Regions from separate parts of the Leucobacter allii genome, predicted to be linked through region 1. Evidence: predicted binding sites of a transcription regulator. Region 1 holds the regulator's gene; the other holds the start of a gene.
What was found. Region 1 encodes HspR, which represses chaperone genes until heat shock. Its sites were predicted from a motif close to AAGTTGAGTCNNNNNGACTCAACTT; they were not measured.

Region 1 (6,543 bases):
AGCGCATGGTGCGCGAGGCCGAGGAGCACGCCGCCGAGGACAAGCAGCGCCGCGAGGCGGCCGAGGTCCGCAACAACGCCGAGCAGCTCGCCTACTCGGTCGAGAAGCTCATCTCGGAGAACGAGGACAAGCTGCCCGAGGACGTCAAGACCGAGGTGCAGGGCGATCTCGACGCGCTGAAGCAGGCGCTCGCGGGCGAGGACGAGGCCGCCGTCAAGACGGCCGCCGACAAGCTCGGCGAGAGCCAGGGCAAGCTCGGCGAGGCGATCTACGCCGCCGCCCAGGCCGAGGCGCCCGCCGACGGCGCCGCGGACGCGTCGAACGACGACGACGTGGTGGACGCCGAGGTCGTCGAGGACGATGAGTCCGACAAGCCGGGGGAGCAGAAGTAACGATGACGAACGAGGAACAGCGCACGCCGGGCGAGGAGCCGAGCGGCGACGAAGTTCCTGCTGCGGGGTCGGAGGCGAATGCCTCCGGCCCCGTGCCGCAGGAGCCGGGTGAGGCGGACGCCGAGCTCACCGTCGACGACATCCTGAGCGCGGAGCAGAACGCCGATGCGGCGGAGGCCGAAGGGTCCGAGGACGCCGATCCCGAGTCCCAGTACCTCGAGGATCTGCGCCGCCTCACGGCCGAGTACGCGAACTACCGCAAGCGGACCGAGGCCAACGCGGCGCTCGAGAAGCAGCGCGCGATCGCGGCCGCCGTGACGCCGCTGCTCTCGGTGCTCGACGACCTCGACCGCGCCGAGCAGCACGGCGATCTCGCCGAGGGCAGCGCCTTCGCGACGATCGCGCAGAAGCTGCGCGCGTCGATGGAGCGCCTCGGGCTCTCGAGCTTCGGGGAGAAGGGCGACCCCTTCGACCCGCAGCTGCACGAGGCCATTGCGCAGGTGCCCGTGCCCGGCACCGAGCAGCACACGGTGCTGGACGTGATCGAGCGGGGGTACCGCATCGGCGATGTCGAGCTGCGCCCCGCCAAGGTAGCGGTGGCGGTGGGGGCAGATGGCTAGTCAGGATTGGCTCGAGAAGGACTTCTACCGCATCCTCGGCGTCTCCAAGGACGTCGACGACGCCGGTCTGAAGAAGACCTACCGCAAGCTCGCGCGGAAGTACCACCCGGACTCCAACCCGGGTGACGCGGTGGCCGAGGCGAAGTTCAAGGAGGTCAGCGAGGCGTACTCGGTGCTCTCCGACGCGGAGCAGCGCGCCGAGTACGACCAGATCCGCGCGATGGGCGCCGGCGGCGCCCGCTTCACGGCGGGCGGCGGCGGAGGCCAGGGCTTCGAGGACGTCTTCGGCGGCATGTTCGGCGGCGCGGGCGGCCGCGGCCAGTACAGCTACCAGCAGGGCGGAGGCGCCGGCTTCGAGGACATCTTCGGCGGCATGTTCGGCGGCGGCGCGCCCCGCGGCCCGCAGCCCGGGCGGGACATCCAGGCCACCACGACCCTCGACTTCGAGACCGCCGTGCAGGGCAAGACCGTGACGCTGCAGGCCTCCTCGGGCGCCGTGAAGGTGAAGATCCCCGCGGGCGTCTCCGACGGCCAGAAGATCAAGGTGCGCGGCAAGGGCGAACCGAGCCCGAACGGCGGACCGGCCGGCGACATCATCCTCACGGTGAGCGTGCGCAAGCATCCCGTCTTCGAGCGGGACGGGCAGCACCTCAGGCTGAAGCTCCCGGTCACCTTTTCGGAGGCCGCGCTCGGCGCGACGGTCGAGGTGCCGACGCTCGGCGGCGCGCCCGTCAAGCTGAAGGTGCAGCCGGGCACTCCGAGCGGCCGGGTGCTCCGGGTGAAGGGCCGCGGGGTGTCGAGCTCCAAGGGCACCGGCGATCTGCTGGCCGAGGTGCAGATCGTCGTGCCGTCGCACCTCTCCGACGCCGCGAAGGAGGCGCTCGAGGCCTTCCGCGAGGTCGAGCCCCAGGAGAATCCGCGCGCGGATCTCCTCTCCCGGGCCCGCGGCTAGGCCGGGCGCTCCCCGGACTCATCCGGGGAGCGCCCGGTACCGGACCTCCCTCACGACGAACCGAAAGCAGGTGCAGAGATGGCGCTTCCGCAGATGGACCGCTTCACCCCGGTCTTCGCGATCGCGGCCGCCGCGGAGCTCGCGCAGATGCACCCGCAGACGCTGCGGCAGTACGACCGGATCGGACTGGTGTCTCCGCAGCGCACCCGGGGCAACACCCGGAGGTACTCGCTGCACGACGTCGCGCGGCTGCGCGAGGTCGCCAGACTGTCGGGGGAGGGGCTGAGCCTCGAGGGGATCAGGCGCGTGCTCGAGCTCGAGGATCGCGTGCGCGATCTCGAGGGGCGGGTGCGCGAGCTCGAGCGGGCCCTCACGGAGGAGCGCCTGCAGCGACCGGAGCGCCGCGTCTTCGCGGCGGGCGCGGCCGGCGGCGAGGTGGTGACGCTCCGGCGCGGCGCGCGCGTCAAGCGCAGCGCCGACGTCGTGGTCTGGCAGCCGTGAGGTCGGAGGGCCGGCCCGCCGAGACTCCGCCGCGCACCGTCGGCCGCTCCGAGTCCGACGCGCTGCGGGAGCGGCTGCGGACGCTCTTCGCGGCGCTGTCGCGCGCCCCCGACTTCGACGCCCCCGAGCTCCAGGCGTTCGACGCGGCCGACGAGCTGCTGCTCCTGACGCTCGCCCAGGAGATCGCGGACGCCGGGACGCCGATCGGAGCCGGCGAGCTCGTCGTGATCGGCGATCACCACGGGGCGCTCGCGCTCGGCGCCGCGTCGGTGCTCGGGCTGCACGGGATCCGCGTCTACCAGGACCCCCTGCTCGGCGAGCGCGCGCTGCACGCGAACGCGGCGAGGCTCGGGATCGACGCCCCCGCGTCGCACGGGGCGCTCGACGCGGCGCTCCTCGGCGGCGCCCGCCTCGTGCTGCTCCGGCTGCCGCGCGGGCTCGACGCCCTCGCCGAGATCGCCGAGGCGATCGCGCGCTGCGCCGCGCCCGACGTGCGCGTGCTCGCGGGCGGCAGGGTGAAGCACATGACGCTCGCCCAGAACCAGGTGCTCGCGCGCTCCTTCGCGCTGGTGCGCGCCGGGCTCGCCCGGCGCAAGGCGCGCGTGCTCACGGCGAGCGCCCCCGTTGCGAACGGCGACGGCTCGAAGAACGGCCCGGCCTCGAGCGGCGGGGCCGGGCCCGCGCCGCGCTGGGGGAGCGATCCTGCGCTGTCGTTCCGGGTCGCGGCCTTCGGCGCGACCTTCGGCGGGCCGACGCTCGATCGCGGCAGCCGCCTGCTGCTCGCCGGCCTCGACGATGCGGCGCCCGGGGCGCGCCGCATCGTCGATCTCGGCTGCGGCACCGGCGTGCTCGCGGTCTCGGCGGCGCTCGCGCGGCCCGAGGCCCGCGTCATCGCCACGGACCAGTCGAGCGCGGCCGTGGCCGCCACCCGGTGCACGGCAGAGGCCGCGGGCGTCGCCGAGCGCATCGAGATCCATCGCGCCGACGCGCTCGAGGCGGTGCCCGAGGGGTGGGCCGAGCTGATCCTGCTGAACCCGCCGTTCCACACGGGCGCGACGGTCCACGCGGGAGTCGCGCACCGCCTCATCCGCTCCTGCGCCCGGGTGCTCGCGCCCGGCGGCGAGCTGCGGCTCGTCTTCAACTCGCCTCTCGCCTACCGCCCGCTCGTGGAGCGCGAGATCGGCCCCGCCAGGCAGATCGACCGGGACCGCACCTTCACCGTGCTCGCCGCCCGCCGCCGCTGAATCGCTTCGCTCTGTAGCAATAGTGCTATATTGCTTTCATGGCAGACACGATGAGCGACGTCTTCGGGGCGCTGGCGCACCCGACCAGGCGGCAGATCCTGCAGGACCTCAAGGCGGGCGAGCGCGCCGCCGGCGAGATCGCCGCGGCCTTCCGGGCCACGGGACCCACGATCTCCCGGCACCTGGCCGTGCTCAGGCAGGCCGGCCTCGTGACGGAGCGGCGCGAGGGGAACCGGATCCTCTACTCCCTCGTGGGGGAGCGGCTCGCGCTCTCGGTCGGCGACTTCCTCTCCGCCGTCTGCCCCGAGCAGATCGTGCTCAGGCAGACGCGCGGGAGCGGTCGCCGCGACGCCGCGGAGCGCGACGCATGAGCGTCACCGCGCTCCTGACCCCGTGGTACCGGCGCACCGCGACCCGTGCCGGCGGTGGGGCGGACGAGCCCGGCTCGCTCGCCGCCACGCCGATCCTCGACCACGGCTCCGCGGGGATCCGCCGCCTCGTCGAGCGCGCGCGGCGGGACGCGGCGTCCGAGCGGCCGCTCGCGATCCTGGAGGCCGCGCACGCCGTCATCCGCGACGAGGTCCGCGCGGTGTACGCCCTCGCCGAGGACACCCCGGCGTCCCGCACGCTCGCGCGCGGCTTCGGGTCGTGCAGCCAGCGCCTCGCGATCCTCGAGAGCGCCGCCCGCGCCCTCGGCACCGCCACCCGGGTGCGGGCGCTGCTCATCGACCGCGCGTTCTGGTACCCGCGCTTCCCGCGCATCGGCTTCGCGCTGCCCGACCGGGTCCTGCTCGCCTGGCCCGAGTTCGACGTCGACGGCTGGCGCCCCGCATCGGAGCTCTTCGGCGCCATCGGATGCCGCGGCGGCGGATCGTTCACCAATCGCGGCGCGGAGACCCTCTTCGAGGCCGTCGGCCGGTGCGCGGTGGACTGGGACGGGCGCAGCGGGGGCGGCGCGTACGACCTCTCGCGGTTCGTCCGCGCCGACCACGGATACTTCGCCGACCGCGACGACGCGTTCGCCGTGCTCGGCCAGACCCTCTGCGCGCCGTCGCGCCGCATCGCGGATCCGATCCTCCGCCGGGTCGCCGCCTGACGGCGCCGCGCAGACGAGGAGGAGCCGACAGTCCGGCGGGGAGGAGCCGCCAGGGCCGGCGGCGCCGTTCCGCTCAGCCGCGCTCGCGTGCGCGCTGCTGCTCCCCGCGGGCGCGGATCAGATCCCGCACCGAGACCTGGCGCTCGCGCTGGCCGTAGGCGTCGGACGAGATGCCGGAGAGGAACATGCCGGGATCCACCTCGAGCGCCGAGGCGAGCCGCACGAGCGTCTCGGCGGTCGGGCTCGACGCGCCGCGCTCGATCTTGCCGATGCTCGTCCAGCTGATCTCCGAGAGCTCGCCGAGATCCTCCAGCGAGATGCCCAGCTCCTGGCGCACCGCGCGGATGCGTCCGCCGATCTCGCGGGCGGCGGCGGAGTGGATCTTCGGCACCCCTCCAGCGTGATCGACCAGTGCGCGCGACACCAGAACGCCGACGTCCTGGGTGAAAACAGCCAGTGCGCGAAGCCCCTGCCGCGAAGCCGCCGCGGCGGCGGACTACGCTGGGAGCCGTGCAGGCGAACTCCGCTCGCGCCCTGCTCCTGCGCATGGCGCCGAGCATCTACGGTCCGACGATGCTCTTCACCCTCGGCGAGTACGCGATGCTGCCGCTGATCCCCGTGATCGCCACGGGCATGGGGGCGGGGATCGGGCTCTCCGGGCTCATCGCCTCGGCCGCGGTCGTCGGGCAGCTGGCCGGCAACCTCCCGGCCAGCTGGGTGGTCGCGCGCGCCGGCGAGCGCATCGCCATGCTCGCGGCGTCGGCCGTCGCGCTGCTCGGCGCCGCCGGCGTCGCGCTCGCACCCCACCTCGCGCTGCTCGGCGCCTCCGTCTTCCTCGTCGGCTTCGCGGCCGCGACCTTCGGACTCGCGCGGCACGCCTTCATGACGACCCGCGTCCCCGTCGCCTTCCGCGCCCGCTCGCTCGCCCTGATCGGCGGGGCACACCGGCTCGGCCGCTTCGCCGGGCCCTTCCTCGCCGCCGGCCTGCTCGCCGCGACGGGGGATCAGTCGCTCCCCGTCTGGGCCTTCGTCGGCTGCCTCGCGCTCACCGCCGCGCTCGTCGGCTTCGCCCCCGATCCCGAGCGAAGCGCGCTCGCCGGATCGGCCCCGGGGGCGGCACCGGGGGCGGTCCCGGCCGCCGGGGGCGGCGCGGCGGGCTCCGGCGCCCGGCCCGGCCCGGACGCCGCGTCCGGCGGGATCCGGAGCGCCGTGCGCGCGGGGGGCGGCGGGCTGCTGCGGGTCGGCGGGGCCTCCGCGATCCTCGCCGGGCTGCGCGCCGTCAAGGACGTGCTGCTGCCGCTCTGGGGCGTCTCGATCGGCATGGATCCCGCCGCCGTCGCGCTCGTCGTCGGCGTCTCGGGCACGATCGACTTCGCGCTCTTCTACGCGAGCGGGCAGGTGATGGACCGCTTCGGCCGGCTCTGGGCGGCGCTGCCGGCGACCGTCGCCATGGCGCTCAGCTTCCTCGTGCTCTCCGTCACCCACGACGCTCCGGGCGCCGAGATCTGGCTCATCGCCTGCGGGGCGGCGATGGGCCTCGGCAACGGCCTGTCGAGCGGCATCAATCTGACCCTCGGCGCCGACCTCGCGCCGCCGGGGAACCCCGCGCCCTATCTGGCCGCCTGGCGCACCCTCACCGATTTCGGCGGGGCGGCCGCACCGCTCGCGGCCTCGGCGATCGCCGTCGTCTCCCTCCCGGCGGCCGCCGCGGCGACGGGCGTGCTCGCGGTGCTCGGGG
Region 2 (6,543 bases), 1.6 Mb from region 1:
GGACGGTGCGCGGCTGTTCGTGCTGCGCTGGGTGAGCCCGGACGCGCCGGGCGCGCTCGCCCCGACCCTCTACCACGCGGCCGGCGCGACCGCGCTGCGGACCGTCGACGGCTCGGCGGATCGCCTGCCTGAGGACGCGCAGCTCGTCGTCTCGGAGCCGCTCGAATCGCACTGGAGCCATCGGAGCTGGACCGAGGTGCCCGTCGGCGCCCTCGGCGTCTGCAGCCGGGACGCCCCGCCGCGATTCGCGCCGTTCGAGCCCCTCGCGTGAGGCCGGCGCCTACCCGGCGCGTGCGTCCGGCGCCGTCGCCGGCTTCGATTCGCGCAGCTCGCGCGCCGAGATCACCGCGCCGAGGCCGTCTCGCGCGCCTCGCGCCTCACGCGTCGAGATCGCCGGGGCGCTTGTCGGGGCGCCAGCCGCGCCACACGGGCTGCCGCAGGCTGCCGCCCGCGGTGCGACCCTTCGCCACGACCTCGGCGACGAGTTCCGGTCGCACCCAGTGGGCGTCCCGGCGCGCCTCCGGCGGCACGGCTGCCACGGGCCGGGCGCACTCGAGCGGCGCGAGGCGGGCGCGGATCGCGCGCCGTTCCGCCGCGGAGAAGCCGGTGCCCACCCGCCCCGCGTAGTGCCACGCGGGCGAGGCGCCTGCCGCGCCGTCGGCCGTACGGTCGGGGCCGCCCGCGCGATCCGGTGCATGCGCGGGCATGGCGAGCTCTGCGGGCTCCGCGAGCAGCAGCGAGGCAATGCCTCGAGCATCGGACGGGCTCTCGCGCCAGCCGATGACCGCGAACTCGGCGGTGGCGATGCTCGGGAACTTCCGCCAATCCGCCGTGCGCGCGCCGGATCGGTACGGGCTCTCCCAGCGCTTGGCCACGACGCCTTCGAGCCCCAGGCTCCGGCTCGCCTCCGCGGCCTCGGCGCCGCTGCCCGCGAAGACCTCCGGCAGTGCCGCGGGCACGCCGGGATCCGCGTCGATGAGCGCGGTGAGGAGCTCGCGGCGCTGCCGATACGGCAGGCCGCGGCAGTCCCGGCCGTTGATGCGCAGCACGTCGAAGATCAGATAGGAGGCCGGGGCCGCTCGGCGAGCCCGGGCGACGTCGCGCGGCGCGGTGAGACCGAAGCGCTGCTGCAGCCGCGAGAAGCTCGGCGCCCCATCACCGCCGAGGGAGACGATCTCGCCGTCCAGCACGGCGTCCTCGGCGTTCACGATCCGCGGGAGGGCGGCGAGCTCGGGGTACGCCGCGGTGAGGTCGCCGCCGGAGCGGCTGCGGAGGGCGCAGTGCTCGACGTCGATGCGGGCGATCGCGCGGATGCCGTCCCACTTCATCTCGAAGGCCCAGGCCGCGGGGTCGAGCCGCGGCAGTGCGCCGGCCGCGCCGGCCACGGCGAGCATCGGGGGCGGCACGTCGGGACCTGCGGCGGCGGGTTCCCCGGCGGCGGAGGCGCGTCCGCGCCGAAGCCGCCGATGCGGCGTCTCCTCGGACATGAGGTGGATCATCCACGGCGCCCCGTCCTCGCGGCCCGTGCGGAAGAGTGCGTAGCGCCGGGTGCCGCCGAGGCCGCCGCCCGGGCCGCCCTCGAGCGCGACGACGACCTCGTCCTCGCGCCACTTCTCGAGCGCGTAGCGGCCGGAGTCCCAGATGCGCACCTCCCCGGCGCCGTACTCGCCCGCGGGGATGACCCCCTCGAAGTGCCGGTACGCCATCGGATGGTCCTCCGTCGGCACGGCGAGATGGTTCACCCCGGGATCGGTCGGCACCCCCTTCGGGAGGGCCCAGCTGACGAGCACGCCGTCGTGCTCGAGGCGGAAGTCGAAATGCAGCCGCCGCGCCTCGTGGCGCTGGATCACGAAGACCGGGGCGTCGCCCCGGTCGCCCTCCGTATCGTCGTCGGCGCCGCGTGCCGCACCCCCGCCGCGTGAGCCGGAGCGGGATCGGCCCCGCGCCGGCACCGGCTCCGGCGTGCGGCGCGCGTCGCGCTTGGCGCGGTAGTCGTCGAGCCGATCCGGCGCTGCGTCGCTCCCGCGCGCCACGAGCTCCGCGAGCGGGTCGCCGCGCCGCGCGACCCGCGCCAGCACCTCCCGGAACTCCAGCTGGCGCAGGTGCGGGGAGGCGAGCTCCCGCCAGCTGCGCGGGGCGGCCACCGTCGGGGCGATCCTGCCGCGCAGCGAATAGGGGGCCACGGTGGTCTTCGCCGCGTTGTTCTGGCTCCAGTCGATGAAGACGCGTCCCGGGCGCAGGGAGCGCTTCATCGAGCTGGTGATCTCGTCGGGATGGTCGGCCTCGAGCGAGCGCGCGAGCTCCCGGGCGACCGCGGAGGCCGCGTCGGAGCTCTGGGAACCGTCGAGGGCGGCGTAGAGGTGGATCCCGCTGCTGCCGCTCGTGACGGGAACGGGGTCGAGTCCCATGCCGCGGAGCACCTCGCGGACGAGGAACGCGATACGGGCGCACTGCTGCAGGGACACGCCCTCGCCGGGGTCCAGGTCGAAGACGAGGCGATCCGGCGGCTGCGGCTCGCCCGTCGCGTCGAATCGCCACTGCGGCACGTGGATCTCGAGCGCCGCGAGCTGGGCGAGCCACACCAGGGTCGCCTCGTCGTTCACGAGTGGATAGGCGTTGACATGATCCTTGTGCTGGATGCGCCCGGTGCGCACCCACTCCGGCGCGGTGTCGCCGAGATCCTTCTGGAAGAAGACGTCGCCGCGGCCGTCGGCGCCCACGCCGTCGGGCCAGCGCTTGCGGGTCGCGGGCCGGTCGCGGCAGTGCGGCAGCATCGTCTCCGCGATCGCGCTGTAGTAGCCGATGATCTCGCCCTTGGTGGTGCCCGTCGAGGGGTAGAGCACCTTGTCGGGGTGGGTGATCCGGATCCGGCGGCCGCCGATCTCCACGGTCTGCGCCGCGTCCGCGCGGCTGCCCGCGGGCGGGCTCGCGCCCCGCCGTCGGCTCGTGCGCTGCCGCCCGCCGTCGCTCCGCCGTGTGCCCGCCATCTGTACAGGATGCGCGGCGGGTCGCGCAAGCGGTAGACCTTTGACAGCGGTCGGGGGTGTACTGTACGCATGCGAGCGATATGGAGCGGAGCGATCACCTTCGGACTCGTCAACGTGCCCGTCAAGCTCTACAGCGCGACCGAGGACCACGACGTGGAGCTGCACCAGGTGCACGACGAGGACGGCGGGCGGATCCGGTATCAGCGGCGCTGCGAGGTCTGCGGGGAGGTCGTGCCCTACGAGCACATCGACCGCGCCTACGCCGACGAGGAGGAGACCGTCGTGCTCACGCGGAAGGACCTCGCGTCGATCCCGCAGGAGCGCGACCGGGAGATCTCCGTCGTGGAGTTCGTGCCGAGCGGGCAGATCGACCCGATGCTCTTCGAGCGCAGCTACTACCTGGAGCCGAGCGGGAAGTCGCCGAAGGCGTACGCGCTGCTGCGCCGCACGCTCGAACGGACCGAGCGCACCGCGATCGTGGAGTTCGCGCTGCGCCAGAAAACGCGCCTCGCGGCGCTGCGCGTCCGCGGCGACGTGCTGCTGCTGCAGACCCTGCTCTGGCCCGACGAGATCCGGGAGCCGGCCTTCCCGGCGCTCGAGCAGCGGGTGCGGATCTCGGCGAAGGAGCTGCAGCTCTCGGCCGCCCTCGTGAAGAGCTTCTCGGACGACTTCGCGCCCGAACGCTTTCGCGATGCGTACCAGGAGCAGTTGCGGAAGCTGATCGAGGCGAAGCGGCGCGCGGGCGATGCGATCGATACGGAGGCGACGTTCGGCGAGGCGGCGGAGGAGGGCGCGGAGGTGATCGACCTCATGGAGGCGCTGCGCGCCAGCGTGCAGCGCTCCCGGGACGCGAAGCGGAAGGGCTCGGGGAAGCGGGGCGAGGCCGGGAAGCGATCCGGGGCCGCGAAGCGCTCGGGTGCCGCGAAGCGATCGGGAGCCGGGAAGCGATCGGGAGCCGCAAAGCGGGGGTGAGTAGGGGTGAGCAGGGTTGAGCAGGGTTGAGCGGGGCGGCGGTATCGGTTGCGCTTTCGCGACCTCGTCGTCCACGCACGCGTCCCGATGAGGCGTCGATGCCGCCGTCCATCGCCGGAGACGCGCGACGGCCCCGACGAGGGGGTCTCGTCGGGGCCGTAGACGTACGCGGCGCGGCGCGCTGCGGCGGGGCCGCAGGGCGCCGCGGGAGCCGATCAGGCGGAGGCCTGCACCACGGCGTTCTCCGACCGGGGCGCGGAGTTCGCGGTGCCGGGCGCCTCCGCGGCCGTCTCGTGCGCCGACTCGACGTGCGCACCCGTCGCGACCTGGACCTTACGGGGCTTCGCCCGCTCGCTCATCGGGATCGTGACGCTCAGCACGCCCTGGTCGTAGCCGGCGGAGATCCGCTCGGTGTCGACGCCCTGGCCGAGGCTGAGCTGGCGCAGGAAGCTGCCGGGGGTGCGCTCGCGCGTGATCCACTGCACGTTCTCGGTGCTGGGGAGGGTGCGCTCGGCGCGGATGGTGAGCAGCTGGCCGTCGACATCGATATCGACGGAACCCGGGTCCATGCCCGGGAGATCGGCGGTGAGCACGTAGGTGTCCCCGTCGCGGTAGAGGTCCATCGGCATGCGGCGCGGGCCGCGCGGCGAGCCGTCGAACAGCGCGTCGGCGAGGCGTTCCATCTCTCGGATCGGGCTGTACTGTGCCATCTCTGCACCTTTCGACTAGTGTTCCGTAAAAGTTGAGTCAGGTCGACTCAAGCTGATTTTAGATTAGCACTCGAGTGTGATGAGTGCTAACAGGTTCGCTGCGGGCGAGCAGCGGAGCCCGCCGCCGCGGCGGGGTTACACTGCGGGTATGAACGAGCAGGAGGAGCTTCGTGCGGGCCTCGCGGAGGCGCGGAGGCGCGCCGCCGAGCGCGTCGCGAAGCGCGAAGACGGGCTGCGGGCGCTGACTCGCGCTCGGCGCAGCGCATCCGATGACGACGAGCACGATCCCGAGGGGGAGACGCTCTCCGCGCAGTGGTCCCTGCGTGCCGGACTCCTCGCCGATGCGCGCGAGACGCTGCGGCAGGCGGACGCCGCTCTGGAGCGGCTCGGCCGCGGCGAATACGGGATCTGCCGTGTCTGCGGCGGGCCGATCCCGCCCGCGCAGCTCGAGGTCCGGCCATTCCGCGAGTCCTGCGTCGCCTGCGGGTAGGCGGGTTCAGCCGGATTCGCCGTCCCGGCGCCGGTGGGCGAGCACCGCGGAGCGCGCCCGCTCCACGACCAGCACCGCGCCGAGGAGCGCGGTCACGGAGATGATCGACGGAATCCAGGCGACGAGCGCCGGGAAGCGGTCGACCACGAGGATCTCGACGCCGAGGACCGAGGCGAGGATGAGCAGCGGCGGCAGCTGCGCCCCGCGAGCGGCGCGCAGCTCCTCGGCGTGCAGGCGCCCGTCGCGGTAGAGCACGCGGAGGAATCGGAGGAAGCAGACGAGCACGACGGCCGCGCCAAGGAGCGTCGACCAAACGCCGAGGGAGCCCACGGCTCAGCCGGCCGCCGGGCCGCCGTGCCCGCTCATCGGACCTCGTCCGCCAGTCTGCCTGCGCTCCACTCGCGCAGCAGCGTCACGAGGCCGGCGGCGCGGCGCTCGTCCAGGGTCGCCGGGAGCTCGTGCACCTCGCCGGGGCCGAGGATCACCCGCTGCGGCTGCTCGGGATCGATGCGGATCGCCTCGGGGGAGATGCGCTCCCGCGGCGTGACCACGGGATCGGATCCCAGATCCTTCGAGCGCACGCCGCGGTCGGTGAGCACGAGGCCATAGACGCCCATGAGCGTCGATCCGGTGACGGCGAGGAGTACGCGCTCGCCGGCGTCGCACGGGATCTTCTTCGCGAGCTTCGCGAAGTGCTTGGCGTGCTTCGCGTCCTCCGGGTACTTGACGTCGTTGTCGAGACCGAGCTCGCGCACGCGTCCGCGCAGCGACGCCGAGGTCTCCGGCGCCGGGGCGAGCGCGATCCGCCGGCGCGCCAGCGTCTCGAGCACCGTCACCAGCAGCTCGGCGAGGAGGGCCGTCATGCTCTGCGCGGTCTCCGTGTCGACGAGGTCGCTCGCGAAGGTCCAGTCGTACGCGGCGGTGCTCGACTCCGTGATCTCGGCCGCCGCCGCGGCGGCGCCCGCCGGGCCCGTGAACAGCGGGTACTGCCGCGGCGCGGCCGTGCCGAAGATCCCGTCGACCTGATCCTTGACGACCAGCCGACGGTCGGTGATCAGGAAGCCCTGGGCCTCGCGCTTCCCCGAGAAGCGGGAGGCGACGTCGTACCCGATCCAGGCCACGGGCAGCTCGCCCTCGGCCGGATCGACGTCGAGCATGAGCTGCTGCGCGGCATGCCAGAAGACGGCCTCGCTGTCCTCGAAATGCGGGTGGGTGCGGCCCGGCACGAAGAGCAGCGCGTGCACGCGCGGGGCAGAGGCGGCGCGCTCGCCGACCGCCGCGACGAGGGCGGTGTGGAGCTCGCGGCGCTCGGCGGGGAGCGGGGCCAGATATTCGGCGAGGGAGGCGTGCGCGTCGGCGGGCATGGTCGGGCTCCTGGGTGGGG

Region 2: a site for HspR is predicted at 4,699-4,723, ahead of MUN78_RS09250 (Hsp20/alpha crystallin family protein). Genes of this name have one in related genera too.

What each region holds. Positions count from the first base shown of each region.
Region 1 is NZ_CP095045.1:358,744-365,286, forward strand. It holds gene dnaK (molecular chaperone DnaK) at 1-392, shown strand, start outside; gene MUN78_RS01570 (nucleotide exchange factor GrpE) at 395-1,012, shown strand; gene MUN78_RS01575 (DnaJ C-terminal domain-containing protein) at 1,005-1,964, shown strand; gene MUN78_RS01580 (heat shock protein transcriptional repressor HspR) at 2,043-2,465, shown strand; gene MUN78_RS01585 (class I SAM-dependent methyltransferase) at 2,462-3,709, shown strand; gene MUN78_RS01590 (metalloregulator ArsR/SmtB family transcription factor) at 3,748-4,080, shown strand; gene MUN78_RS01595 (hypothetical protein) at 4,077-4,805, shown strand; gene MUN78_RS01600 (helix-turn-helix domain-containing protein) at 4,879-5,196, opposite strand; gene MUN78_RS01605 (MFS transporter) at 5,316-6,543, shown strand, end outside.
Region 2 is NZ_CP095045.1:1,981,165-1,987,707, reverse strand. It holds gene MUN78_RS09265 (class II glutamine amidotransferase) at 1-271, shown strand, start outside; gene ligD (non-homologous end-joining DNA ligase) at 378-2,987, opposite strand; gene ku (non-homologous end joining protein Ku) at 3,057-3,959, shown strand; gene MUN78_RS09250 (Hsp20/alpha crystallin family protein) at 4,175-4,669, opposite strand; gene MUN78_RS09245 (TraR/DksA family transcriptional regulator) at 4,818-5,159, shown strand; gene MUN78_RS09240 (hypothetical protein) at 5,166-5,489, opposite strand; gene MUN78_RS09235 (hypothetical protein) at 5,522-6,523, opposite strand.